DNA from 2 places in the Bacillus sp. EA-CB0995 genome. Region 1 is predicted to be linked to the other one. Evidence: a T-box and tRNA genes for the amino acid it is inferred to sense, from the RefSeq annotation. Region 1 holds a T-box; the other holds one or more tRNA genes.

Region 1 (22,520 bases):
TGTTTCTAGCTTCATGCGAAGACCAGAATAGATTCCTGCAATCGTAATAATGATCGTTAATAACCAGACTGCGAACTTGTTATTTAACGAAAAGTTAATAATCTTCTTCATCTGTACACTCCTTTTTATCAAAACTGACTAATTGGTCATAACGAACAAAGTATAACTGACTGATCGGTCAACGGTCAACTGAAAGGACTGATGCAAAGTGAAACTTCCAGCAACGGAGGCTTCTTCATCCCTTATCTATCTTCTTTATCTTCTCTGAGTCTTGAGGTGAGGGTCTTATTTCCTGCTAATAGAGGGATAAAATGTTGAGAAATACTTGCAATTTTTGACCGATGAGTCATAATGCGAATAAGAGTGTTTTTTTAGGAGAGAAAAAGATGAAGGAAAAAGAACGGTTAATTATTGAAACAGCAATTAAATTATTTGCAATGAAGGGTGTTAGTGCGACGTCTATTCAAGAAATTGCAACAGAATGCGGTATTTCCAAAGGCGCATTTTATTTACATTTTAAATCGAAAGACACTTTAGTATTGGCAACGTTGGAATATTACTACGATCGGATTCAAAATAAAATGAGGGGTATTGAAAAAGAATCATTACCTCCACGTGAGAAATTTGAAAAACAATTACATTGTCAGTTTTACGAATTACAACAAAAAAGAGAATTCATTATTATGTGTATGAGGGAAAATGCGATTCCTTTTAATAAAGAAGTAGAAACATTTATGACGAGAATGAGATTAGAATCACATGCTTTTCACCGAGATGGTTTACTTGCTATTTATGGGGAAGAGATTGCTCCTTATCTTATTGATGTAATTATTATGCTAGAAGGGATATCGCATGGGTATTTGGAGTCGGTTATCTTTAATGTGGTAAATGTAGATATAGCATATATGGTGAGATTTATATTAAAAAGAATGGATGATATTGTAGCGGGGTTACAACGTTCAAATGAAAAACCGGTTATTTTAGAACGAGAACTCAATCACTTTTTGTGCGATGGGAATGTAATGAACGGACATATGGAAGAATCATTTGTAAATGAAATTATTACGTTAAAACGTACGCTAGTAGACCAATTAGGAAATGATGAATTACTGGTTACACTAGATGTGCTAGAGTCAGAAATGAAAATGAAGCATCCGCGAGTTCCAGTTATTCAAGGCATGTTGTCTAACTTAAAGTCGTATCCAGAATTGCGTGATTTCCACGAAAGGATTGCAGCATATTATAAAATATCAAATTAATATTATATAGACAAAAGGGAGTTTATCATTTAAAATTAGTACCAAGTCATAAGAATTGATATAAAATGGAGGGTTGTAATGTGAATGTAGGCATTTTAGGGATCGGGAGATATGTGCCGGAAAAGGTTGTCACAAATCACGACTTAGAGAAAGTGATGGATACATCTGATGAGTGGATTCGTACAAGAACGGGAATTGAAGAAAGACGAATTGCCGATGATACAATAGATACTTCACATATGGCTGTGGAAGCTGCAAAAAAAGCACTCGAAAATGCAGGGATGAACGGGGAAGAAATTGATCTTATTTTAGTTGCAACAGTAACGGCGGATCGTTCGTTTCCGGCGGTTGCTTGTGTAGTTCAAGAACAAATTGGAGCGAAGCATGCAGCAGCTATGGATTTAGGTGCAGCTTGTGCTGGTTTTATGTACGGAATGATTACAGCGCAACAATTTATTCAAACTGGAACTTATAAAAATATATTAGTAATTGGTAGCGATAAATTATCTAAAATTGTAGATTGGAATGACCGAAATACGGCAGTTTTATTTGGTGATGGAGCAGGTGCTGTCGTTATGGGAGCTGTTTCAGAAGGAAAAGGTATTCTTTCATTTGAATTAGGAGCGGATGGAAGTGGTGGTAAACACCTTTATCGTGATGAATATGTTATGATGAATGGCAGAGAAGTCTTTAAATTTGCTGTTCGTCAACTTGGTGATTCTTGCCTTCGTGTTTTAGAAAAAGCAAACCTTACGAAAGAAGATGTGGACTTTTTAGTGCCTCACCAAGCAAATATTCGTATTATGGAATCGGCGAGAGAGCGATTAAATTTACCTCAGGAGAAGATGAGTACAACAATTTCTAAGTTTGGGAATACGTCAGCTTCTTCGATTCCAATTGCTATGGTAGAAGAATTACAAAATGGACGCATTCAAGATGGTGATCTTATCATATTAGTTGGCTTTGGCGGCGGATTAACCTGGGGAGCGGTTGCTCTTCGTTGGGGTAAATAAGGACTGAGAGAAAAGGAGTGTATTTTGTATGGAAAAAAGCGTGTTGTAATTACAGGATTAGGAGCAGTTACTCCTGTAGGAAATGATGTAGAAACTGCATGGAACAACATTAAGCAAGGTGTATCTGGAATTGGACGTATTACACGCTTAGATGCAGAGCAATTTCCGGCAAAAGTAGCAGCGGAAGTTAACGACTTTGAAGTCGAGAAATATATCGATAAGAAAGAAGCGCGTCGTATGGACCGCTTTACACAATATGCTGTTGCAGCTGCAAAAATGGCTGTAGAAGATGCGAAATTAGAAATCACAGAAGAGAATGCTCCGCGTATCGGAGTATGGGTTGGATCTGGAATTGGCGGTATGGAAACATACGAAGAACAATTTAAAGTATATATGGAAAAGGGTGCACGTCGCGTAAGTCCATTTTTCGTACCGATGATGATTCCCGATATGGCAGCTGGTCAAGTGTCGATTGCTACAGGAGCTAAAGGAATCAATACTTGTTCAGTAACAGCATGTGCATCAGGAGCCAATTCAATCGGTGATGCATTTAAAGTAATTCAGCGCGGTGATGCGGATGCAATGATTACGGGCGGAGCAGAAGCACCATTAACAAATATAGCATTTGCAGGGTTTAGTTCTGCTAAAGCATTAACATTTAATGAAGATCCGGCAACGGCTTGCCGTCCGTTTGATAAAAATCGCAGCGGTTTTGTTATGGGCGAAGGTGCTGGTATCATTATCTTGGAAGAGTTAGAGCATGCACTAGCACGCGGTGCTCATATTTACGCAGAAATCGCTGGTTATGGTGCAACAGGTGATGCATTCCATATTACAATGCCCGCTCCTGGCGGTGAAGGCGGTGTACGTGCGATGCGTCAAGCGTTAGCAGATGCAGGTCTTCAGCCGGAAGATATCGATTATATTAATGCGCACGGTACGAGTACAGAAGCGAATGAAAAGTATGAAACAATGGCAATTAAAGAAGTGTTTGGCGAACATGCATATAAAGTAGCAGTAAGCTCAACAAAATCAATGACAGGACATTTACTAGGTGCAGCTGGTGCGGTAGAAGCGATTATATCTGTTAAAACAATTACAGATGGTATTGTTCCGCCAACAATTAACTATGAAACACCAGATCCAGAGTGTGACTTAGATTGTGTACCAAATAAAGCAAGACAACAAGAGGTACGTGCTGTATTAAGTAACTCATTAGGTTTCGGTGGTCATAACGCAGCATTAGTATTTAAAGCATATAAATAAAAAAGAAAAAAGTGCAGATGAAAATCTGCACTTTTTTTGCTTTCTTCCCCATAGCTGCATATGTATGAAACAAAGGGGGAGAGAGATGGGAGTGTTTCGAACGGCAGAATTGATGCGCGAGCATTACTGGAAACCAGAAAAAATTTGTGAGAAGTTAACAAAATATATTCCGCTCGAAAAAGAACCTTTGTATCGATTTCTTGTTTCAAAGGGAATGTTTCGCCCAGTAGTAGATGGAGAGAAAGAAATTGACATATTGCAAAAAGAACGAGTATGGGAGCAATTGGCAGTAGAGTACAAAGAATTGCGGAAATGGTTGAAAGGACCTGATATACCGGTATTTATTTTATTATCTGATCCGTATAATCGGACGGTTCAGCGAGAATATAATGGAAAAACAGGATTAGCAATGCGAAATGCTTTATTTTTATTTGTAAGTTCACAAAATTCGATTGCTGAGTTAAAGGCATTACTTACTCATGAATATCACCACATATGTCGTATCCATGAAAGTAAGGTGATAGAAGAACAGTATACTATTTTGGATACGATGGTTATGGAAGGATTAGCAGAACAAGCTGTGTACGAAAGGTATGGAGATTCTTACCATGCTCCTTGGGTGTCTTATTATGGCAAAGAAGAAGCAATTATGTTTTGGCATCGGTATATACTAGATAGGTGTGATGTGAAGCGAGGTACAAGGGAGCATGATGTGTTGTTAAATGGATGGAGGCTCTATCCGAAAATGCTTGGGTATGCTGTAGGATTTCATATCGTAAAGGATTGTGTAGGGCATAAGAAATATAATACAAATGCTTTACTAGAAATGGATGCTAAAACCATTTTAAAAGAGGCAGTTTCTTTTGAATCATAAGAATGATGTATGAACTTAGCTGTCGCTAAGTTTTTTTATTTTATCCCGCATTAACGGGCAGTAAGACCCCCACCTCAAGATTTAGAGAGAAGCGAGGAAGATAGGTGGGGGACAACTGCCCGTAAAACCCCACTGATGGAAGTTTCACTTCATCACGTATCAATAGGTAGTAAGTATCCATCTTAAGATTTAAAGAAAATAAAGAAGATAGATGGCATGGTATTACCTTTTTTACTCATTATTAGCGGGGAAGATATTTACCGATGAAAGTTTTACCTTATGAGGATGAAAGATGAAAGACAATGAAGAAATTAATAATAAGAATATATTTCCTCCATTGGAATAAATTTTACGAAAGATGACCATAATGAGAGCTACAAACAGTTGTGAAGTGAGGGGAAAGCAATGTTATATCTGCATGATGTATGGGTAAATTGGTTTGAAGGTGAAGAAAACGGGTATAACGTCTGTCATTTCTATGAATGGCGGAAGGATGATACGATCGAATTGTTAGATCAAGTACCATTATTAAAAGTAGATTCCGCATTATATCATTACATCGAGAACGAATTGCTAGAGCTTCCGCCAAAACTATTGGAAGACGTACATCATAAGGCGTATATTCGAAAAAACCATGAACGACTGCAGCAAGAGTATTGTTTTGTTGTATCAGATGGAAAAGGAATTATTGCAATTGATACAATTGGATACAATATTCCAATACGCAAAAGTCGACTGATTCCAAGACAAGAGCAAATGGTGTATGAAATGGTAGAAAACGTACAGGCAGAAACATATGATTTTGAAGTGGAGGCATCACAAAAGGAACATCATATTTTATCACCTTCTCCGCATATGATGAATGGGCTAACACGGAAAGAAAGACAATTAAAACAACTGCTCTTTATGACGCTAGATCAACTACATACAACGAAGAACCCAGCGGAGATTCGCTATTGGTATACAGAATGGGATCCAGCAGCATATCCATCTGTGCAACATCTGACATTTGAAGAAGTATGGAACCGTTTATATGAAGAAGCAAAGTATGGCTGGTCAGATAAACATGAACAGCTTTGTGAACGACTTGTGAGAGGACAACCGTTCTTTGAAAAGCTGTGGGAAATGGAAAATGAGCAAAAGGTAAATTAAAGGGAATGATCCAAAAGGCACGTAAGGTGCTTTTTCGGATCATTCCCTTTTTTGTGTGTTCACAAAGATATCGGCGTTATTCACGATATATCGGCGCTTCGACAGAATATAAAGTGAAACTTCCATCAGTGATGCTTTTCTCACTGATGGAAAGCTCTCACCAATCCCGCATTTACGGGCAGTTTTCTTCCCTGCTCTTCTCCAGCCTTTACTGCCCGTTACTGCGGGATAAAGACTTCTCGATAATATTCAGCATGCGAGTAGTCGAGTCGCTTCCGCTTTTCTAGATGTCTAGCTCCAGCGGCTAGAATCTCGGGTCGTTTCGCCCCCTCGGTCGAAGTAAAGAACACTTCTCGGTCGTGGGCTCCAACGTCCTACGATTCTGAATAAGCCGCTTTCGCTTTTCTTCCTTATCTTCGTTTTCTGCTTAATCCCATTGCATTTTCGACTTTGCGAAGTTGTTTCATTGCGACGCGGTTTGCTTTTTCAGCACCTTGATCAAGGATTTCATCTAATTCAGGAGAATTAATGAGTTCATTATATTTGTCTTGAATTGGACGGATTGCTTCTACAACAACTTGTGCTAAGTCGCCTTTGAAGTCGCCGTATCCTTTTCCTTCATACTTTGCTTCTAACTCTTCCACTGTTTTACCTGAGAAAGAAGAATAGATAGTTAATAAGTTTGAAATACCTGGTTTATTTTCTTTATCGAATTTTACGATGCCGTCTGAATCTGTTACAGCACTTTTAATTTTCTTTTCAATTGTTTTTGGATCGTCAAGTAAGCTAATCATAGATTTTGGATTTGGATCTGATTTGCTCATTTTTTTCGTAGGTTCTGTTAATGACATAACGCGTGCGCCTACTTTTGGAATGCGAATTTCTGGAATTGTAAACACTTCGCGATAACGATTGTTAAAACGCTCTGCTAAATCGCGTGTTAACTCAATATGTTGTTTTTGGTCATCCCCAACTGGAACAATTTCTGTATTGTATAGTAAAATGTCTGCTGCCATTAATGGTGGGTATGTTAATAAAGCTGCCGGAACAGATTCTCTTCCTTGTGACTTATCTTTATATTGTGTCATACGTTCTAATTCACCTACGTACGCAGTACATTGCATAATCCATCCAAGTTGACCGTGTGCCGGAACTTCTGATTGTACAAATAATGTAGATTTCTCAGGATCGATGCCGCATGCTAAGTATAATGCTGCTAGACTGCGAATATTTTTGCGAAGCTGTACTGGGTCTTGCGGTACAGTAATTGCATGTTGGTTTACAATGCAGAAATAGCAATCATGTTCATTTTGCAGTTCTGTAAACTGCTTCATTGCTCCTAAATAGTTACCAAGTGTAATTGTTCCGCTTGGCTGAATGCCTGAAAAAATAACTGACATATGTATGTCCTCCTTAAAAAGTTGTATAGTTTTCATCTTTCAATATTTCGGCCTAGAGTTCTAGCGCCTTGTAATTCTGAACGAGCCGCTTTCGCTTTTGAATACAAAAAAGCCCATTCATCCCTAAAAATAGGGACGAATGGACCGCGGTACCACCTAATTATTTTGCTAAGCAAAATCTCTTTATCCATTGTAACGTTGGATGTAACGCCAAAGCCTACTCCTAAAGCGTTTCGGTTTGGTGCTCAAAAGCCCATTCCATACTGTACAATTACTTGTTTTCACCGACCACAAGCTCTCTGAAATTGCTTCAATATGTACTCTTCTTTCTCATCGCATGCATATAAATTTGTAAGTAAATATTTTCGCACTATTATAACACACAATGATTGGTTTGCAAACTATATAAGAACAGTGAAGCTAATGATTGTTGAAAGTGCTCCTAATATGATACCGGTAATAACGATAGGATATGTCCATGCAAAAGAATATGTGCGGTACAATATTTCTTTCGGATCACGCTTTTCTTCGCCTTCAATTAAAGATTCAACTTTTTTATTTGATCGACCTAATTTCTTAAAAGAATACATTGTTACATTGAAAAAACCACGCTGAAATAAAAATAGAAATCCTCCGATAATAATAAAGATTAAGGCGATATAAAACATAATATTGACAAAATTCAACAAAAAGGAAGTAGAAAGGATAAAAGCACATGCACAAGAAATCGTGATTGTGATGCCTGTTAATATACTAATACGTGAAAAAAGCGTATTCAAATGCTTCACCTCCACAAAAAAATTACTAGAATTATTATACTATAAAAGTTATAATGAGTACTATAAAGAATTTTTAGAAAAATATACATAATTTCGTATTTTGTTGCAATTAGATAACTACAATGTTAAGTTCTATCTTTACAAAAGATACAAAAAAAACATTTTAGTTTAAAAATTTTAACAAAAAAATAAAAAACTATATTCACAATCGCCTTATTATATGTATAATGAAAATTGTAGAAACTTGGAGATTATTCTTTCAATTCTGCATTTTTACATAGTGAGGGCATAGGGGGTGCACTTAGGGGAGGCAATACAACATGAAGAAGAAGCTGCTATTATTCCTTGCATCGACATTAATAGTTAGCATGCTAGGAGCTTGCGGATAAAAAGAGAAAAAGCAAGCGAAGGGAAAGCAACAAGTAATAACAATGGGAAGCAAGAGTTAAATTTAACAGAAGTATCTGAAATTCCGACAATGGATTTATTTAGTTATAATATTCTGAATCTTCTAACGTGTTAAACGATACAATGGAAGAGTTATACCGAGTTGGAATGAACTTGAGAAAGTTTTAATTCAAGAGGATGCAGTTATTGCTCCTGTGTTCCAAAAGGGGACATCATATATGCAAAAAAGTGCTGTAAAAGATGTTGTTAAACGTAATTATGGCGGCAAGTTTTTTTACAAGTGGGCTTCTGTCCAACAATAATATACTTTACTCCATCGGTTACAACGGGTATACGCCTATGATGGGCATATGCTCTTATTTTAAATCAATAATAGTAAGAATATTTTAAACTATCTTATTGCTTTTGAGAAAATGGGGAGGTGCTAGTTATGGGACGTTATACATTGCAACGTTTCGCGTACATGATTATTACATTATTTTTAATCACAACATTAACATTCTTTTTAATGAAATTATTGCCGGGTTCTCCGCTTAAAAACCAAGAGAAGTTATCGCCAGCACAAAGGGAAATCATTTTAGAAGAGTATGGTTTAAATGATCCTCTACCAGTACAATATGTGCACTACATGAAGAATTTAGTTCAAGGAGATTTAGGGGTGTCCTTCCAGTATGATAACCGTCCAGTAACAGATATGGTTGTTAGTCGTATTGGTCCATCAGCACAATTAGGTTTGCAAGCGATTGTTTTAGGAACTTTTATGGGATTATTACTAGGTATTGTTGCAGCTCTTCGTACGAATACATGGGCTGATTACGGGGCGACATTCATTTCGGTACTCGGAATGTCTGTACCAGGATTCGTTTTTGCAGCATTATTACAATATTATGTAGCAGTACAAGCAGGATGGCTGCCGGTAGCATTTTGGAAAGGGTTTGAATACACAATTCTACCGACGATTGCGTTATCTGTAGGCGTAACAGCTACAATTGCTCGTTTTGCACGTACAGAATTAATTGAGGTTATGCAGGCTGATTATATTTTAACAGCAAAAGCAAAAGGGCTTAGTAAAGGTGTAATTATTGTAAAACATGCGTTACGAAATGCTCTTATTCCGATTATTACAATTTTAGGTCCAATGGTTGCTAACTTGATGACAGGAACACTTGTTATTGAGCAAGTATTTGCTATACCAGGTTTAGGGGAACAGTTCGTTAAGTCTATAACATTGAACGACTACACAGTTATTATGGGTACAACCCTTTTCTATAGTGCAGTTTTCATTTTTGTTATATTTATTGTCGATATACTATACGGTATAGTTGATCCTCGTATTCGTTTAGCGGGAGGGAAAAAATAATGAAAGATATCCAAAAAATATCTCCAGATTTATTTCAGCCAGCAAATCGCAGCAATACTGATAATGAAGTTATTGCCCGTCCGAGTATAAAATTTTGGGAGGATGTAAGAAGACGTCTGTTTCAACATAAAGGTGCAGTCTTTGGAATGGTTATTCTCCTTATAATTGCGTTATTAGCGATTTTTGGCCCGATGATGAGTAAGTATTCTTATAAAGATCAAGATTTAAACCGTGCGAAAATGCCGCCGAGAATACCGGTGTTAGAGAATATTCATTGGCTGCCGTTTGATGGTGTGGATCAATACGGTGTAGACCAATATGAAAAACGAGATATTAAAGAGTATTTCTGGTTTGGTACAGATGATCTTGGCCGCGACATTTGGACAAGAACGTGGGAAGGAACACGAGTATCTTTATATATCGCATTATTAGCAGCGGCAATTGATTTAGTTATCGGGGTTGCATATGGTGGTATTTCCGCATTCTACGGGGGCCGCGTTGATAATTTAATGCAACGTTTTGTTGAAATATTAAATGGTATTCCGTACTTAATTATCGTAATTTTAATGGTAATTATAATGGATCCTGGTATTTTATCGATTACATTTGCAATGGCTCTTACAGGATGGATTGGAATGTCACGTGTTGTTCGTGGACAAGTATTGAAAATGAAAAATCAAGAGTATGTATTAGCATCACGCACACTTGGAGCAACAAATACACAATTAATTGTCAAACATTTAGTGCCAAACTTAATGGGTTCTATCATTGTTATGACAATGTTCACAATTCCAAGTGCAGTGTTTGGAGAAGCTTTCTTAAGTTTCATTGGTCTTGGAATTCAGCCACCGTTAGCATCATTAGGTTCTCTAGTAAGTGATGGGTACAAGTCAATTCAAACATATCCGCATATGATGTTTATTCCAGCGGCCGTAATTAGTATGTTAATTTTAGCATTTAACTTAGTAGCAGACGGTTTACGCGACGCGTTAGATCCGAAAATGCGTAAATAAGGAAGAAAGGAGAGCGAATGATGAAAACATTATTAGAAGTAAAAGATTTACATGTTTCTTTTGACACACATGCTGGTGAAGTACAAGCGGTGCGCGGAGTTACTTTTGACTTGAAAAAAGGAGAAACGTTAGCGATTGTAGGGGAGTCTGGTTCCGGTAAATCCGTTACATCTAAAGCGTTGATGGACTTAATTCCAAAGCCACCAGGGCGTATTAAAAAAGGAGAAATTATTTTTGATGGTCGTGATTTAACGAAGTTAACAGAAAAAGAAATGCAGCAAATTCGCGGAAAAGAAATTGCGATGATTTTCCAAGATCCAATGACATCATTGAATCCAACGATGACAATCGGAAACCAAATTATGGAAGGTCTCGTTAAGCATCAAGGAATGAGTAAAGCAGACGCTCGCAAAGTGGCGTTAGAGCTCCTTGATCTTGTTGGAATTCCAAATCCGGAAGCGCGCTTAAAACAATATCCACACCAATTTTCAGGTGGTATGAGACAACGTGTTGTTATCGCAATGGCGCTTGCTTGTAACCCAAAATTACTAATTGCCGATGAGCCGACGACTGCACTTGACGTAACAATTCAAGCGCAAATTTTAGAATTAATGAAAGATATTCAGCAAAAAACAGAAGCAGCTATCATCTTTATTACGCATGACTTAGGTGTTGTTGCGAATGTGGCGGATCGCGTGGCTGTTATGTATGCGGGGAAAGTTGTAGAAATTGGAACAGTTGATGAGATTTTCTATAACCCAAAACATCCGTATACATGGGGATTATTAGCTTCTATGCCAAGTTTAGATGGTGAGGAAGAGGAATTGTATGCAATTCCAGGAACGCCGCCAGACTTATTAAAACCGCCAAAAGGTGATGCGTTTGCAGCGCGTAATCCACAGGCGTTAAAGATTGATTTTGAAATGGACCCACCTTTATTTAAGGTAAGTGATACACATTATGCAGCAACGTGGCTACTTCATGAACAAGCTCCGAATGTGGAGCCGCCTGAAATTGTCCAAAGACGTATTCGACAAATGAAAGCGGGTGAACAGCATGACTAATAATCGTGAGAAATTGATTGAAGTAAAAAATGTAAAGCAACATTTTAATGTGAGCGGTGGAGTTGTAAAAGCAGTTGATGATGTTACGTTTGATATTTACCGCGGAGAAACATTCGGACTTGTAGGAGAGTCTGGTTCTGGTAAATCAACAACAGGAAGAACAATCATTCGTTTATATGATGCAACAGCAGGTGAAGTATTATTTAATGGTGAAAATGTGCATGGTAAAAAATCCCGTGCTGAATTAAAGAAATTTAACCGTAAAATGCAAATGATTTTCCAAGATCCGTATGCATCATTAAACCCACGTTTGAGCGTTGGAGACATTATCGCAGAAGGTATTGATATTCACGGTCTTGCAAAGAACAAAGAGGATCGTATGAAGCGTGTGTACGAGTTGCTTGAAACAGTTGGTCTAAACCGTGAGCATGCAAGTCGTTTCCCTCATGAATTCTCTGGCGGACAACGTCAACGTATTGGAATTGCGAGAGCGCTAGCAGTAGAACCGGATTTTATTATCGCGGATGAGCCAATTTCAGCGCTTGACGTGTCGATTCAAGCACAGGTAGTTAACTTATTGAAAAAATTGCAAAAAGAAAAAGGGCTAACATTTTTATTCATTGCGCATGATTTATCAATGGTAAAATATATTAGTGATCGCATCGGTGTTATGTATCACGGGAAAATTGTGGAGCTGGCAACGAGTGAAGAGTTATATGAGCATCCAATTCATCCGTATACAAAATCACTATTATCTGCAATTCCACTTCCAGATCCAGATTATGAGCGCAATCGTAAACGTATCGTGTATGATCCATCTCAGCATCAATATGGTAATGAAGAGCCAAAGATGCGAGAAGTTCGCCCGGGGCATTTTATTCTTTGCTCAGAAGCTGAATATAAGAAATATAAAGAAATTTATCAATAAGAGAAAACGAGCACATGAAAAATGTGCTCGTTTTTTTAAATTCTTAGAAGAACGAATATGTAAATCATTCGTTCTTTTTTTATCATTGAACAAAAACCATATACTATAAAAACAGAATAATTATATTCTAATAATTTAAATAAATTAAAAAATAATTAAAGGTCAAATAAAGCAGACGTATAAAACGATTACAGAACATTTAGTATTAACAGAAAATTTTAATAAGATAGTAAAATGAATATACAAATAACTTATTTATGTGTATAATATGAATTGTTAGAACTTATTTACTTTTTTAACTTTTTAGTGAAAGGGCTAACATTTTGGGGGAGGGTATAATACATGAAGAAAAAGGTGCCGATGCTACTTGCATCAACAGTAACAGTAAGTATGATTCTAGGAGCTTGCGGATATACAAAAGAAGACTCGCAAGCGAAAGCAAAAGGGGACACAAGTAGTGCAAAACAGGTGATTAACCTGGTTGAAACAGCTGAGCTTCCAACGATGGATACAACATTAACAACAGATGGAACATCTTCAAATGTAATGAACAATACAATGGAAGGGTTATATCGTCTTGGAAAAGATAATAAATTAGTTCCAGGTGTTGCTGAGTCGTATGAAAAATCAGCAGATGGAAAGAAATATACGTTTAAATTACGTAAAGATGCAAAATGGTCAAATGGTGACCCAGTAACCGCAAAAGATTTTGTGTATTCTTGGCAGCGAGCAGTAAATCCAGATACAACTGCAAAATCTGCTTACATAATGTTTGATGTGAAGAATGCAGAGAAAATCAATATGAAACAATTGCCGCCAGAACAATTAGGTGTAAAAGCAGTTGATAATTATACATTAGAAGTAGAACTAGACAATCCAGTTCCATATTTTGTAGATTTAACAGTATATCCGTTGTTCTATCCTCTTAATGAGAAATATGTGAAAGAACAAGGAACGAAGCACGGATTGGAAGCAAATACAACATTGTATAATGGACCATTTGTATTAAGTGAATGGAAGCATGAGCAAAGCTTCCAGTTAAAGAAAAACCCATCTTATTGGGATAATAAAACAGTCAAATTAGAGGAAATCAACTATAATATCGTAAAAGATACAGCAACAGCGGTAAATTTATATGAAACAAACGCAGTTGACCGTGTTTATTTATCGGCAGAATTTGTAGATAAATATAAAAAAGGTAGCGATTTTAAAACGACAAGCGATCCAACAGTATATTTCTTACGTTTAAATGAAAAAATCCAGCTTTAGCGAATAAAAATATTCGTAAAGCAATTTCCATGGGCTTTGAGCGCGAATCAATGGTAAACACACTATTGAATAACGGCTCAAAAGGAGCATACGGTTTAATTCCAGCTGACTTTGTTAAGGGGCCAAACGGAAAAGATTTCCGCAAAGAGAATGGAAACCTTGTAAAAGCTGATGCGAAAGAAGCGAAGAAGTATTGGGAAGCTGGTAAAAAAGAACTTGGAAAAGATACAATTGAATTATCGTTATTAAACTCTGATACAGAATTTGCAAAGAAAACAAGTGAGTATTTAAAAGGTGAATTAGAAAAGAATTTACCAGGCTTAAAAGTGAATATTAAAACACAACCTTTTGCGCAATTGTTAAAATTAGAGAGCAGCGGTGATTATGACATCTCATTTAGCGGTTGGGGACCAGATTACCCAGATGCAATGACATTCCTTGATATGTTTGTGACAAACGGTGCACAGAATAAAATGGGTTACTCAAATCCTAAGTATGATGAAATTATTACAAAAGGTAAACAAGATAGTTCAGACTTACAAGGTCGTTGGAACAATTTATTGAGTGCAGAGAAAATGTTATTCGACGATGCAGTTATTGCACCGATATACCAACGTGGAAGAGCGTATTTACAGCGTGAAACAATACAGGATATTTACATCAATAAATATGGTCCAGAGTTAAGCTTTAAGTGGGCTTCTGTAAGTAAGTAAAATGAATTTTTGATCCTAGAGGTTGCCTCGTCATTCTTTACGGATTATTAGTTGAATTAACGAGAGCTTTAAACTTGTTAGTTTAGAATAAAATAATAAGCATAAAAATGAAGCAGGATTCCAATCCTGCTTCATTTTTTAGTACGTATGTTTTTTATAAATACCTTTACCGCCAACTTTATTCCAACCAGCTTGCACTTCAGAGGATTTATCTACGAATTTCATTTTGTCTTTACCGCCAAACAATTTTTCTCCAATCCCATTTGTGATAATTCCGACTGTTGCGGTAATCCCAATGACTAATGCTGCAACGATTGCGAAATCAAGAAAAAATGCCCCCATATATAAGCCTCCTTTGTATATGTATATATGTATTGTATGTGAAAAAAGATAGAAAAGAAAGAATTGTCTGAAAAGATATACATGTTTTTATCCCGCATTAACGGGCAGTAAGACTTCCACTGATGGAAGTTTCACTTTATTTTTTACTGATAGCAATTGCTTAGAATCATAATACTTTTTATTCGTAAAGTGGATGAGCAAAATGATGTTAAATTGGATGGACCTTTTCGGGAAAATATCTCTTATTATAGAAGAGAAAGGTAGTATCTTTAAGTATATTGGTTATGTTCTTAAGCATAGAATGTGTCTTTTATATATAGTTACTAGGGAATGATCCCTTAGTATAGACAAATGTCCTCATCTAGAAAATGTAAAATTTTTCGGAAATCTATTTATTAGGTTTTCTGTTTAAATAGACTGATTTTAGAGAGGTGAAAACCAATGAAATTTGCATTTTTATTAGTCATTATTATTATAATTGGATCACTCCTTGGTACTGTATTAGTTGCAAGAAATACGGAGGAGAATTATGGTAACTCTACGAAGCAGAATGTGACTAATTTGTCTGTTATTTATATCGTACTTCTTTTAAGTCTTCTCATAGGAGTTACATGGTATGCGATTGTCATCTTGTAGTCTTACTGCTCGCGATTAGCGGGATAAAGGTTAGCGAATTCCTTTATTCCGCATTAACGGGCAGTAAGACCCACCTCAAGATTCAGAGAAAATCGAAGAAGATAGGTGGGAGATAACTGCTGGCATGCGCCCGATTGGTTCAACTAACCATCAGTGGGGGATGAAAAAATCCCTACTGATGGAAGTTTCACTTTATATTTTGACGGTGGTTTCGCAGGTAATCTTAATTATTAAATACAATCTCAGATTAGCCGTTGTCGAAGATATGATTCAAGAGTGCAATCAATAGAAAAATCGAAATCAAAAAATATTATTTTAGAGCGTAACGGAGATGATAAAATATGACGACCTGGTTTATACTTTCGTTGATTCTTATGTTTTCTATTAAATTAATAGTGACGAGTCTTCCAACCTCTGTTGTGGAATCGGTTGCCCAAAAATTTGAATTGCATCCAAAACTTAATGATGCGAATGTCACCGTAACCATCGACGGAAAATGCTTGGAAGGTGAAGACAAAATTCAAGTTATTAATCATTTTAACGAAGCGTTATTTTTAGAGAAATATTATTTTCCTCCAAATAGCAGTGGGACACCATTAATCATTGATACTAAAAGAGGCAAAAATGACGTTAGGTTTTCTGTGTATAGTTACGACGATCACGTTGATGTAGTCAAACAGTACAAGAAGAAAGTAGTTGCGTATAGTCTGCGTTCCAATAGCCTTCAAAAACATTCTGTGCTAGTAACAGGGGAGATGAATGAAACGACAGCTGGAGCGCTATAAGCATTTGCAAAGCTCCCATCTAAAATAGAAAGAAAAGGATTCCTAAACTATAGGGAATCCTTTTTTTATTAATATATGGAATTGTTTTAGATAAGTGGATGATTAAAATACTATAGAAGTGGATGGTTATTTTTTTGAGATGTTTGTTTATTATAAGAAGGGTAGTATTTTTAAATTTATTTTAATTATTCATGTCATTAAATTTATAAATAAAGAAATGATGATAAGGATGAAACGAAATGGAATGGAAACCCGATCGTGCGAATAAGAAGCCTGTCTACAAACAAATTGCAGACTATATTGAATATGGGATTTCTTCGGGAGAATTTTCACCAAATAGTATGTTACCTTCGGAACGTACTTTAGCAAAAGAGTTGCAAGTTAATCGCAGTACGATAGTATCTGCATATCAGGAGCTGCAGTCGCTCGGGGTAGTAGAGCGAAAAAAGGAAGCGGAACGCGTGTAAGTACAGATATATGGGGAATATCGCATAAACGCATCCCGAACTGGGGCCGATATGTAGAGGATGGCTCATTTCTCCCAAATTTGCCACTAGTTCAGCGAATTCGTACGGAAACTCAAAAGACGGATTTAATTAATTTAGCTGGTGGAGAATTGTCACCGGATTTGTTTCCAACCGATCAATTTCGTACCATTCTCTCAGAGCAAACATTTACAGGACATTTAGGTTATGATCATCCACAAGGCAATGAGATATTGAGGGAAACAATTTCTTGGCATGTTGATAACTATAAAAATATAGATGCTGATCCTTCTTCCATTCTTATTACGTCAGGTGCTCAACAAGCACTTCATCTTATTGTTCAATGCTTGCTTAAGCCGGGGGATGCTGTTGCTATTGAAGATCCATCTTATTGTTTTTCCCTTCCATTATTCCAATCTGCTGGGTTAAAAACATTTCATTTACCTATGGATCAACATGGCATTAATCCGGATGATATTATAGATTTACACAAAAAACATAGATTGCGAATGATATTTTTAAATCCCGATCATCATAATCCTACAGGAAGTGTTCTTTCATTGGCACGTCGTAAAAAGATTCTAGAATTGTCGTCCGATTTTGGTATACCTATTGTAGAAGATGATCCCTACAGCTTAACTTCTTTCAATGGAAAAGTAAATCCAACCTTAAAATCTATGGATTATAATGGAAATGTTTTATATGTTAGTTCATTATCGAAAATTGTAGCATCAGGATTACGAATTGGATGGATTATTGGACCTTCACAAGTAATTCAACGTCTGGCGGATGGGAAGCAGCAAGTGGATTTTGGACATAGTGTATTCCCTCAATGGGTGGCAAATCAATTTTTGAGATCGGAATATTTTAATGCTCATATTTGTATGCTTCGAAAACAACTCAAGCAGAGAAGGGATCAAATGACCTTAAGTCTTGATAAATTTTTAGGTAAACAAGTTGAATTTCTTGTTCCAGAAGGTGGCATCCATTTATGGTGTAAGATACCGAATTCAATTAATGAATATCATTTATTGGAAGAATCTATACGAAAGGGTATAGTCTTTGTTCCAGGGAGTATTTTTGGTTCGGAAAAAGGGTATGTGCGTTTTACTTTTGGAAGAGGAGACACAAACCTCATTCGTGAAGGTATTAAAAGATTCGCGGAGACAGTAAACAACATTCGATAATTATGTATATAAAAAGTAAAGCACGGAGAATGCTGTATACCGAAATGGTTGCATCACATATGTTTTATCATTATTCAAATTGTTACTGTGGAATGTGCGGGGCACAAACTTGGGTGGAAAAAGTAATAAAGTGGGGGATCTTACTGCCCGCGAATAGCGGGATAAATAGAAATGATTCATGTAAAGTTCATGAATCATTTTTATTTTAGATAAAAATAAAAAACGTTAACTACTTTATGTACGGGAAAACTAATCTTAATTTGCATAATACAGACTGAATATAAAGTGAAACTTCCATCAGTGGGGGTCTTACTGCCCGTTAGTGCGGGATAAACCGGTGATTCTCCATTCAAGTCTCTAAAATGGATGGGGAAACAAAGGGAAATTAGATAAATGAAGAGGTGGATGCTAAAAATGTGTTCTCAATCTAACACGCCATTGTTTACTGCACTTGTAGAACATGCAGAAAAAGAACCAATTCAATTCCATATTCCTGGTCATAAAAAAGGAAAAGGTATGGATCCTGAATTTAGAGAGTTTATTGGTGAAAACGCACTTGCGATAGATTTAATCAACATCGCTCCCTTAGATGATTTACATCAGCCAAAAGGAATCATCAAACAAGCGCAAGATCTGGCAGCTACAGCATTTGGTGCTGATCATACCTTCTTTTCTGTTCAAGGGACGAGCGGTGTGATTATGACAATGGTGATGAGTGTTTGCGGACCTGGTGATAAAATTCTTGTACCGCGCAATGTACACAAATCCATTATGAGCGGGATTATCTTCTCAGGTGCAATACCTATTTTCATCCATCCGGAGGTTGATCCGAATCTCGGTATTTCACACGGTATTACACCTGAATCCGTAGAAAAAGCGTTAGTACAGTATCCAGATGCCAAAGCTGTGCTTGTGATTAATCCTACCTATTTTGGGATCTCTGGCGATTTGAAAAAAATTGTGGACATCGCTCATGAACGTGATATTCCGGTTTTAGTAGACGAAGCACATGGGGCTCACATTCATTTTCACGATGAGCTGCCTCTTTCTGCTATGCAAGCAGGTGCTGATATGGCAGCGACAAGTGTGCATAAATTAGGAAGTTCACTGACGCAAAGTTCCATTTTAAATGTGCAAGGAAGTCGTGTCTCACCGAAGCATGTACAAACGATTTTAAGTATGTTAACGACGACATCCACTTCTTATATCTTGCTTGCTTCTTTGGATGTGGCAAGAAAACGATTAGCGACTGAGGGACAAGCTTTATTGGAACGTACGATTCGTTTAGCAGAGCAAACACGTGCCGAAATTAATGAAATTGACTATTTGTACTGCGCTGGTCGTGAAATTTTAGGAACGAACGCTGCGGTTGCTATGGATCCAACAAAACTTTTGATTTCGGTAAAAGAGCTTGGCATTACTGGGTACGATGTAGAAAAATGGCTCCGTGAAAAATTTAATATTGAAGTCGAGCTTTCTGACCTATATAACATTCTTTGTATCATTACACCTGGTGATACCGATGAGGACCTAGCAAAACTTATACATGCCTTGAAAGAACTGTCGGCCACATTTCAAGATCAGGCTGATCTCAATATAAATACTTCTGTGTTATTGCCGGACATCCCGGTGCTGGCGTTAACACCGCGTGATGCCTTTTATGCCGAAACGGAAATGATCCCATTTGAAGAATCGGTTGGAAGAATCATCGCTGAATTTGTCATGGTGTATCCACCAGGCATCCCTATTTTCATTCCTGGCGAGATTATTACGGAAGAAAACCTTATATATACAAGAAAGAATAAAGAAGCAGGTCTTCCTGTACAAGGTGCTGAGGATTATGAGATGAAATCGTTACGTGTCATAAAAGAACATCGTCCTATAAAATAAGTGTGAGCGGCATTGTCCTAGCTATAATAGTTACACAAGGGGATTTTTAATAAAGTCAATGCAGGTTGAAGGCGTCCTAGTCAAGTGCTAAGACGTCTTTTTGTTTTTTAGAATGTGAAATTCAAGTATAGTGCCTATGTAAATATGTATGTAGACAGAAGGAATGTAGTTTGATAAAATAAATAAGAACAAATGTTCCTATCAGTTGAATACACATATTTTTCTTACAAAATACACATCGGATACATAACTTTTATGTATATTATGAAGAAAATTTACTGTATATTTCTTTCTTGTTCTATTGTATAATGATTATAGAAGTTACTTATTTAAAGTAATTGTTTTTTTAGAAAGGTTCGCTTGCAAGTTTTGAAATTCCTTATTTTTAGACAAGTAGTCATAAGCGATACAAAATTTGTTTGAACATAATTATGAAAATGTGAAATAGTACAGAATGTGTACTTTTTTAAGGAGAGTGAGTAATGTATGGTAATACTATATAGTTCTCCAAGTTGTACGTCTTGTAGAAAAGCGAAATTATGGTTAGAGGAAAACCATATTCCTTATACAGAACGTAATATTTTCTCTGATCCATTATCGATTGAGGAAATTAAAGAGATTTTACGTATGACAGAAAGTGGAACAGATGAAATTATTTCAACTCGTTCCAAAGTGTTTCAGGAATTGAATATTAATTTAGAATCTTTACCTCTTCAAGATTTATATAAGCTTATTCGTGATTACCCAGGTATTCTTCGTCGTCCTATTATGATTGATGAAAAACGCCTACAAGTTGGTTATAACGAAGATGAAATTCGCCGCTTTTTACCACGTACAGTGAGAACATTTCAATTACGCGAAGCGCAACGTCTTGTAAATTAATATAATATGAAAAGGAGCTGATTCCCAATTCTGCTTTAGCGGAATGTGGGCCATTAGCTCCTTTTTTTGTACGAATAAAACATGTCGTATTTTGCTAAAAGGAGATAACATTTACATAATTCTTGTTATCGAAAGTTATGCTTCCAGTCTTTTTTCTAAAAAATGTTGGCGGAATCCTTTTGGGTAATCCTCAATGAGACCAAATTCTTTATAGCCATGTTTTTTGTAAAATTTAGGAGCTTGGAAACTGAAAGTATCAAGTATAATAAGTCTACATTTCTTCTCTTTTGCAACCTCTTCCATTTTATGTAGTAACTTAGTTCCGTATCCTTTATGGCGTAATTGATTATCTACCCATAGATAATCAATATGCATGTGACGCCAAAAGATGGTTCCTGTTATACCACCTATTATGTTTCCTTCTTCGTCTCTTACCACAAGGCTTACATTCTCAGAAGGAGATTTTACTTCATCTGGTAGTTGTGAAGTATTATATTCTATAACCTTCTGTCTAATGTAATTACTATCTTCTTGGTTCCATTGTCGGATTATTTGCATGAAAATTCCCTTTTTCTTTTTTAAAATCTTTATGCAAAAATGTATACATAACGATTTTATGAAGTATGCTTTCTCAGAATGGTCCTTATTGCCCATATAAAAATCGTATATTTACTATTTAGTCTAATACTTTATTTTAATAAAAATTTTCTTCATGAAAGAAACTGAGTCATCAGTCTAAATCTTTATTTTACTAAAGTAGAAAAATAAGAATAGGGAAATCTAATTAGACCAACGATGCTCAGTCAAAAACATTTTTATAACAGGACACCCGGCGTCTGAGTAGTTGAACTTCATGTATTTCGCAGCTTTACTTGGTTTACAAGAATTCCAACGAGTAATACTGCAATCGTGAAGAGAACGGGAATACTTGCTGTGAAAAATGGATTCTTCTCGAAAAATGATGTGAAAAATTTTTCATGTGCTACCATATTACCCGCTGTGTAAGCTAAGATAGCAGCACCAATATAAACGAGAAGAGGAAATCTTTCCATGCATAATAAAATGAGTTTACTTCCCCAAATGATAATAGGAATAGAAATGAGTAATCCGATAACAACTAATGCAATATTTCCATGTGCAGCCCCGGCGATTGCAAGTACATTATCGAATCCCATAACAAGGTCTGCGAAAACGATTGTTCGTACGGCTTGAAATAAGGTTGTCTTTGCCTTAATACTAGAAAGATCATGATTGTTATCTGTGAGCAGATTGATTGCGATGAGAGTAAGTAAAATCCCGCCAGTTAATTGTAAAAATGGAATGTTAAGCAAATAAACGGCAAGTACTGTGAGGAAGATACGTAGTACGATGGCTAAACCAGTTCCTAAAACAATCGCTTTATTTCGCTCTGTTTCTGGTAAATTGCGACTTGCGAGTGCGATGACAATCGCGTTGTCACCACCTAGTACAATGTCGATACCAACGATTATAAGGATGGATGAGAGAAAGTCTAAATCCATTCAGTTTGCCTCCGTTTGTTCTGTCCTAATAGACAGAAACACTGCCTATTAGAATCAGATTTGTTTTAGTTAGAATCATTATGTAAGAAAAGGATTGTGATTAATATGAACGGTAAATGTATTGTAAATTAGAGAAGAAGAAATGTCTTTTTTAGTTTGTTTCGTTTACATCATATGCAGGAAAAAAGAATATAGGACAATCATTTACATGAATAACATGTCCAATGCCTTTCTTGAAATATGGAGGAGTCATTATTTCGTCAAGGAGCGTACTTTATCAAATAAAAAATTAGGT
Region 2 (7,352 bases), 410 kb from region 1:
GTCAGTATACCATCGCCATATCTCATCGGCAACTCTTTTGAGTTATAAAGTCAAATTTCCATTGATGGTAATTTGAACCAAAAAATGATTAGTTAAGCCACTCTATGTCTTACGGGAGTTTTTCATCTTAAAGCCTCTCCCTAAAATATCAACGTTTTGAGCGAGATAAAATAATATCATTCTATGTATTTTGTAAGTTCAAAAAACGCAAACTTCTTCTATCTATTTCCATAATAGTGATAAATCTGCTATCCTTTTATTATGGGACTTTATAGTATAGGAAAATGTTCATTTATTTTTAATACTACATTTCTATGCGCACAAGAAAAGTTTAATATTGTTATATTATAATTTAAAATATAACAATTTATTACATAAGGAGGCCTATAATTATATGAATATGAAAGCCGCAGCAATGACAGCAGCTACTGTAGCAGTTGCTTCTTTACTCCCGTCTATGACAGATTCCACTGTACAAGCTGTAGAAGCGCAGCAAAAACCAAAAACGAAAATTGGTTATGTAAAAACAAATACATTACAAGTATATAATAGTCCTAAAACAACAGATTCCGTTATTGAAAACATTGTACGTGACACTCCCGTTACAATTCTTGAAACAACAGACGAATGGTATAAAATTCAAACGCAAAATAAAACTGGCTATGTAAAAAAAGAAGCAATTTCTTTAACAAAACCAAGCAATAGTAAGCAGCAATATATCGTTAATTCAGACGCATTAAACGTTCGCTCTGAACCAAATACGCAATCTGAAATTATTGATGTATTACCAAATGGGAAATTTGTTACTGTCCAAGAAGAAGAAAATGGATGGTATAAAATTATACATAACGGAACAAATGGCTATGTAAAGAAAGAGTTTTTATCTAACGGAACTCAGCCGTTAGTAAAAGGAGTTACGGTACAAGGCGGAAGCTCTTATTATGTTGCTACTCCAGCATTAAAAGTACGCAGCGGTGCAGGAACAAATACAGCTGTTATTGGTTCTTTAAAGAATGGAACACAAGTACAAGTCGTTGGAAAGGTTGGCACATGGTATAAAATTCGCTACGGATCAGGATATGGCTATGTTGGACAACAATATATATTGCAAGGACAACAACAACAGCAGCAACAGCAGCAACAAGCTAAACCATCTATTCCAGCTGTATTTAAATATCCAGTTCAAGGGAACGTGAGCTCAACATTTGATGTACGTTGGGGACAGATGCACTATGGCGTAGACTTTGCGGCAACAGGAAATGTTCCAATTCAAGCTGCTGCACCTGGCACTGTTGTTAAGTCGTACTATTCTACAAGCTATGGAAATGTTGTATTTGTTGCCCATCATATAAATGGGAACTTATATACAACTGTATATGCTCACATGAACAATCGTGCGGTTAAAGAGGGCGATAACGTAGCAACGGGTCAATTGCTCGGTTATATGGGAAATACAGGACATTCCACTGGTCAACACTTACATTTTGAATTACATAACGGGGAATGGAATTTTGAAAAAACAAATGCAGTAAATCCGCTTCCTTTCCTAGTTAGGTGATGTAAGATGACACGCAATATCCCATTAATTATTGAGTATTTAGCATTTTTCGGTCTCATTTGTTGCTTATTAATTTACAACACAAACATTGTATTTTTAAGCATCGCTATTACGTTCGTTGCTTGTGAAGTGCTGATGGAAGTATTCAAAATTCGTTTAAAACGCCATATTTCACACATATATACTGCACTGTTCATTATAAGTTCTTTACTAACAAACATTATTTATAATGGCCTAAATGCCGCCGCAATTTTCCCTGTATTCTTTATGACTATTCTTCTTATAGTATCTCAATATATATATGTCCCAGAACATCGTAAACATCAATATCAAGAAACATAGAAAGAGGGAAAATGGTGCAACGCTTATCCAAAGCTAGTCTAACAAAATCGTTTTTAGACTTATATGAAAGAATAAATGAATTTTTTGGTATTAAAGAAAATAAAAATGGCCAATTCCTTTTATATGGCATGATTTCTCTCATAATAATTTCTTTTTTTATTTACTATTAAATAAGGATTCCACATAAAGTGGAATCCTTATTTGTATTCTACGCTATTTCTTTTTATTTACTGGACAAAGTATGCTTTCTCAAAGAAATGAACTTTATGTAACCATTAGTTGAAAAAGCATCAAATTAGTGGAAAACTCACTTTATCCGCACGCATATTTTTCATAAATAAAACTTAAGTTATATTTATTTTCTAAGTTCATACGCTGTTCATCGCTACACCAGTAAAATAAAATATCATGTATTGAAGCATAGCGCTTATTCTTTAAAAATTGCTTAATAAAGGAAGGAAAACAATTTGGTAATTGTATAAATATATAATCGCGTAGTAGTTCCTCTTTATATCCTATTCCTTTACATATATACATGAGTTCTTCACAATAATATGCATGTTGTGGAACTTGAATCATCTCGAAAAATGGAACATATGATAATAATTTCCCAATAAAATGCTCATATTTTTTCATAAATTCAAATGACATATATTCCATTATTTCTTTTATAACAAATAAATAATCATCAACATGAGTTGTCTTTAATGGATTAAGATGATCTGATATTTGTGCAATCACCGCATGTTGGCATGCTACAGCAGCTCGGCTTGGTTCATAATATGTTAAGAAATCAGTGCATTTTCTATATTTTTTCAATAAATCTAGTGTGTATAAATCATAAATATATGTATTACAATATACTGCTAAACCCATTAGGTCTTCATCTAATTTCTCTCTTGATAATGTCTTTGCTTGTTTACAAAGATATAGAAACATAAATTCCAACATTTCTTTATGCGACAAAAGTGCCTTATACTTTTCAATACACTCTACATTAAATTTAATTCTTTCCCAAATAAAGTAATCATTGCTGTCTAACTCAGCAACTTTTTGTTTTATAATTAAATAATTCCAAGCAACTACTTGTGTAAACACATCCCATGATTCATAATCTAGAGATGTTTGTACGAACTCCTCTAATCCTTCATCAACCATAAAACGATAAGCTTGTTGATACCATCCCACTTCTTGACATAAACGAACAATTCGAACTAAAGTTGGCATTTCATCTTTATGAAACTTCGGTAAATTATGTAATTTTTTCATTCCATATAAAATAAAAGGAATTAAATTTTCTTTCTTATAAAATTCTTTTTCTTTCCAAGCCAGAATAGTTCGTTCTTTTCCTTCTCCTTTTGGACGCTTTGGTATAAGCAAAGAGAGTAAATCCGCAAAATTTTCCGGCTTTTCATACGCATCCGTAACCAAATTCCAATTAGGTTCGGTTTGCATAATCGTCATATAATTCCCCCCGTTTTCTATATGTATGATCAAATACTTTCATGTTAATAAACCCATTATTATATTAATAATAATATTATTATATTCAAAATAATATATAAAACTTTGTATTTATTAGTATACCATTTTTTTCATATGATACTAGTTGTTAACAATAATTTCAAAAGTAATTTACATAAAGTGAAACTTCCATCAGTGGAGGTTTTCTTCATCCCCTACCTATCTTCTTCGCTTTTTCTAAATCTCGAGGTAGGGGTCTTACTGCCCGCGAATAGCGGGATAAAGTACAACTTTAATCCGTGAGGGCTTCATCCCCCACGGATTATTAGTGAAACCAATCGGGGACATGCTAGCAGTTTACCCCTTACATAATTTGTTTTCTGCTAAATTTTGAGATGGGAGTATTACTGCCCGCGAATAGCGAGATAAAGACTAGTATAAAATATTCTATTCTTTACTTTGTATCCTCTGATATTTCACTTAAGGCAACACCCGCCTGATCATCTGCATATTTAGTTGTTGCTAAATCACCAAGTGATAACATTCCCACAATTTGCCCATGTTCAATTACCGGCAATCTTCTGATTTGGTAACGTGCCATTAACTCTGTCGCTTTTTCAACAGAGTCATCAGGAGACACTGAAACAATTTGTGTTGTCATAACATTTGTAATTTGATTAGAACCTGGATGCTTTTCTGCAATCCCTCTCACAACTAAATCACGATCTGTTACAAGACCAATAACTTGGTCATTCTCTACAACAGGAATCATTCCTATATCTTCTTCTTTCATTTTCACAGCTGCTTCATATACATTATCTAGCGGCGTACAATGTACAATATTCGTGCTCATCAATTCTCGAACGGTTGTCATAAATACCCTCCTTTACACACTTTAGCCTTTCCAATTCTCCTCATTTAAATTCGCGCTTCCTAGAAAGATAAATACAATAAGATACGCTCATTTCTATAAAAACAAAGGAAATTGCTCTTTGCCAACCTCGGAGAATTTTCTAAACAGCACCGGCTAAGGTCACAATTAGACTTTTAGTCACTAGCCATAGAACAAACTAAATGGGGTATTCTTAAATATGACGATCCATCTAAGATCATTAGGATTGAGGAGAGAAAATAATAATTTTATTCATCAGTTTAGCTAAAATAGTCAATTGATGAAATATAATGCACTATATTCTTTCCTAATTATATAAAATAATACAAAATCCTTCATTATTTACAATAAAAAATGAAATATTTCATAACATATTAAAAATAAACTTACTATCAAAATGAGCTATGGGTATTTATATCATCCAGCTACCTTCTTTGACTCCTTTGAGCCTTAAGGTAAATCCGGGAGTAGTAGGATAAACATATTTATATATTTATAAGGAGATTATTAATCAAAGATGTAGAAGGCATAATATATAATATCATTTTCTTCAAATAAAAAAGAGTCAGCATGGTGCTGACTCTTTTTGAAGTGACCCGTACGGGATTCGAACCCGTGTTACCGCCGTGAAAGGGCGGTGTCTTAACCACTTGACCAACGGGCCATGGCTCCGCAGGTAGGACTCGAACCTACGACCGATCGGTTAACAGCCGATAGCTCTACCACTGAGCTACTGCGGAATATGGTGGGCCTAAATGGACTCGAACCATCGACCTCACGCTTATCAGGCGTGCGCTCTAACCAGCTGAGCTATAGGCCCATATTTCTTACAGGGGCAGTAGGAATCGAACCCACACCGGAGGTTTTGGAGACCTCTGTTCTACCTTTAAACTATGCCCCTAAGTGGTGCCGGCTAGAGGACTTGAACCCCCAACCTACTGATTACAAGTCAGTTGCTCTACCAATTGAGCTAAGCCGGCTAGTTTACAAAAAAAAATGGTGGCTCGGGACGGAATCGAACCGCCGACACGAGGATTTTCAGTCCTCTGCTCTACCGACTGAGCTACCGAGCCTTTATGTAAATGGCGGTCCCGACCGGGGTCGAACCGGCGATCTCCTGCGTGACAGGCAGGCATGTTAACCACTACACCACGGGACCATTGGTTGCGGGGACAGGATTTGAACCTGCGACCTTCGGGTTATGAGCCCGACGAGCTACCAGACTGCTCCACCCCGCGATGATATAATATTCTTTTAAATAAAAAATGGAGGAGGTAGAGGGATTCGAACCCCCGCGCGACTCTCGCCGCCTGTCGGTTTTCAAGACCGATCCCTTCAGCCGAACTTGGGTATACCTCCGTATATATGAAGCTTTAATGGTGGAGCCTAGCGGGATCGAACCGCTGACCTCCTGCGTGCAAGGCAGGCGCTCTCCCAGCTGAGCTAAGGCCCCATTTTTTAAAACTATCGGGAAGACAGGATTCGAACCTGCGACCCCCTGGTCCCAAACCAGGTGCTCTACCAAGCTGAGCCACTTCCCGTTAATAAAGCGCGCCCGAGAGGACTCGAACCCCTAACCTTTTGATCCGTAGTCAAACGCTCTATCCAATTGAGCTACGGGCGCATATGGTGCCGAGGGCGGGGGTCGAACCCGCACGGTGGTCACCCACCGCAGGATTTTAAGTCCTGTGCGTCTGCCTGTTCCGCCACCCCGGCGTCATATTGAAAATTGGAGCGGAAGACGGGATTCGAACCCGCGACCCCAACCTTGGCAAGGTTGTATTCTACCACTGAACTACTTCCGCAAAACATATATGACTGATTGCTTATTTAATTAAAAGTGCGGGTGAAGGGAGTCGAACCCCCACGCCAAAGGCGCCAGATCCTAAGTCTGGTGCGTCTGCCAATTCCGCCACACCCGCATATTACATTTTAAAAATGGTGAGCCATGAAGGACTCGAACCTTCGACCCTCTGATTAAAAGTCAGATGCTCTACCAACTGAGCTAATGGCTCTTGAATGGCTGGGCTAGCTGGATTCGAACCAGCGCATGACGGAGTCAAAGTCCGTTGCCTTACCGCTTGGCTATAGCCCATCAAGATGGTGGAGGGGGGCAGATTCGAACTGCCGAACCCGAAGGAGCGGATTTACAGTCCGCCGCGTTTAGCCACTTCGCTACCCCTCCGACATTTAAATATATATGGTGGAGGATGACGGGATCGAACCGCCGACCCCCTGCTTGTAAGGCAGGTGCTCTCCCAGCTGAGCTAATCCTCCATTTGCCTGGCAACGTCCTACTCTCACAGGGACAAAGTCCCAACTACCATCGGCGCTAGAGAGCTTAACTTCCGTGTTCGGTATGGGAACGGGTGTGACCTCTCTGCCATCATTACCAGACTGTATTCAATTGAGACAATCATTATTATACTCGATTCACTGAAAAAGTCAACAAGTTTTTTTATATTCTCTCAAAACTAGATAACATCAATGTAGTATACATATTATATGGTTAAGTCCTCGATCTATTAGTATTCGTCAGCTCCACATGTCACCATGCTTCCACCTCGAACCTATCAACCTGATCATCTTTCAGGGATCTTACTAGCTTAACGCTATGGGAAATCTCATCTTGAGGGGGGCTTCATGCTTAGATGCTTTCAGCACTTATCCCTTCCGCACATAGCTACCCAGCTATGCCCTTGGCAGAACAACTGGTACACCAGCGGTGCGTCCATCCCGGTCCTCTCGTACTAAGGACAGCTCCTCTCAAATTTCCTACGCCCACGACGGATAGGGACCGAACTGTCTCACGACGTTCTGAACCCAGCTCGCGTACCGCTTTAATGGGCGAACAGCCCAACCCTTGGGACCGACTACAGCCCCAGGATGCGATGAGCCGACATCGAGGTGCCAAACCTCCCCGTCGATGTGGACTCTTGGGGGAGATAAGCCTGTTATCCCCGGGGTAGCTTTTATCCGTTGAGCGATGGCCCTTCCATGCGGAACCACCGGATCACTAAGCCCGACTTTCGTCCCTGCTCGACTTGTAGGTCTCGCAGTCAAGCTCCCTTATGCCTTTGCACTCTACGAATGATT

What was found. A T-box is a leader RNA that pairs with one kind of tRNA and senses whether it is charged. The one in region 1 lies ahead of trpS (tryptophan--tRNA ligase), so its partner is inferred to be a tRNA-Trp.
Region 2: it encodes a tRNA-Trp, which carries the amino acid that the T-box ahead of trpS (tryptophan--tRNA ligase) is inferred to sense. The anticodon was not compared.

What each region holds. Positions count from the first base shown of each region.
Region 1 covers NZ_CP169269.1:3,633,784-3,656,303, reverse strand. The annotation lists gene ACEWFJ_RS18835 (efflux RND transporter permease subunit) at 1-111, opposite strand, end outside; gene ACEWFJ_RS18830 (TetR/AcrR family transcriptional regulator) at 387-1,259, shown strand; gene ACEWFJ_RS18825 (beta-ketoacyl-ACP synthase III) at 1,340-2,272, shown strand; gene fabF (beta-ketoacyl-ACP synthase II) at 2,297-3,538, shown strand; gene ACEWFJ_RS18815 (DUF2268 domain-containing putative Zn-dependent protease) at 3,624-4,412, shown strand; gene ACEWFJ_RS18810 (YjbA family protein) at 4,818-5,564, shown strand; gene trpS (tryptophan--tRNA ligase) at 5,975-6,964, opposite strand; T-box leader at 7,093-7,307, opposite strand; gene ACEWFJ_RS18800 (DUF3899 domain-containing protein) at 7,366-7,743, opposite strand; partial or broken gene ACEWFJ_RS18795 (hypothetical protein) at 7,866-8,067, shown strand; gene ACEWFJ_RS18790 (hypothetical protein) at 8,123-8,266, shown strand; gene opp3b (oligopeptide ABC transporter permease) at 8,582-9,511, shown strand; gene opp3C (oligopeptide ABC transporter permease) at 9,508-10,524, shown strand; gene ACEWFJ_RS18775 (ABC transporter ATP-binding protein) at 10,545-11,588, shown strand; gene ACEWFJ_RS18770 (ABC transporter ATP-binding protein) at 11,581-12,516, shown strand; partial or broken gene ACEWFJ_RS18765 (peptide ABC transporter substrate-binding protein) at 12,859-14,498, shown strand; gene ACEWFJ_RS18760 (hypothetical protein) at 14,637-14,840, opposite strand; gene ACEWFJ_RS18755 (hypothetical protein) at 15,282-15,476, shown strand; gene ACEWFJ_RS18750 (YfmQ family protein) at 15,818-16,261, shown strand; partial or broken gene pdxR (MocR-like pyridoxine biosynthesis transcription factor PdxR) at 16,501-17,933, shown strand; gene ACEWFJ_RS18740 (aminotransferase class I/II-fold pyridoxal phosphate-dependent enzyme) at 18,348-19,823, shown strand; gene spx (transcriptional regulator Spx) at 20,310-20,705, shown strand; gene ACEWFJ_RS18730 (GNAT family N-acetyltransferase) at 20,841-21,263, opposite strand; gene ACEWFJ_RS18725 (TerC family protein) at 21,557-22,225, opposite strand.
Region 2 covers NZ_CP169269.1:4,051,790-4,059,141, forward strand. The annotation lists gene ACEWFJ_RS20815 (SH3 domain-containing protein) at 395-1,558, shown strand; gene ACEWFJ_RS20820 (hypothetical protein) at 1,565-1,900, shown strand; gene ACEWFJ_RS20825 (DUF3965 domain-containing protein) at 2,213-3,364, opposite strand; gene ACEWFJ_RS20830 (CBS domain-containing protein) at 3,819-4,238, opposite strand; tRNA gene ACEWFJ_RS20835 (tRNA-Glu) at 4,849-4,920, opposite strand; tRNA gene ACEWFJ_RS20840 (tRNA-Asn) at 4,922-4,996, opposite strand; tRNA gene ACEWFJ_RS20845 (tRNA-Ile) at 5,000-5,076, opposite strand; tRNA gene ACEWFJ_RS20850 (tRNA-Trp) at 5,087-5,157, opposite strand; tRNA gene ACEWFJ_RS20855 (tRNA-Thr) at 5,161-5,236, opposite strand; tRNA gene ACEWFJ_RS20860 (tRNA-Phe) at 5,254-5,329, opposite strand; tRNA gene ACEWFJ_RS20865 (tRNA-Asp) at 5,340-5,415, opposite strand; tRNA gene ACEWFJ_RS20870 (tRNA-Met) at 5,418-5,494, opposite strand; tRNA gene ACEWFJ_RS20875 (tRNA-Ser) at 5,523-5,615, opposite strand; tRNA gene ACEWFJ_RS20880 (tRNA-Ala) at 5,634-5,709, opposite strand; tRNA gene ACEWFJ_RS20885 (tRNA-Pro) at 5,724-5,797, opposite strand; tRNA gene ACEWFJ_RS20890 (tRNA-Arg) at 5,807-5,880, opposite strand; tRNA gene ACEWFJ_RS20895 (tRNA-Leu) at 5,884-5,972, opposite strand; tRNA gene ACEWFJ_RS20900 (tRNA-Gly) at 5,987-6,061, opposite strand; tRNA gene ACEWFJ_RS20905 (tRNA-Leu) at 6,098-6,178, opposite strand; tRNA gene ACEWFJ_RS20910 (tRNA-Lys) at 6,196-6,271, opposite strand; tRNA gene ACEWFJ_RS20915 (tRNA-Gln) at 6,277-6,351, opposite strand; tRNA gene ACEWFJ_RS20920 (tRNA-Tyr) at 6,358-6,441, opposite strand; tRNA gene ACEWFJ_RS20925 (tRNA-Val) at 6,458-6,533, opposite strand; rRNA gene rrf (5S ribosomal RNA) at 6,538-6,653, opposite strand; rRNA gene ACEWFJ_RS20935 (23S ribosomal RNA) at 6,762-7,352, opposite strand, start outside.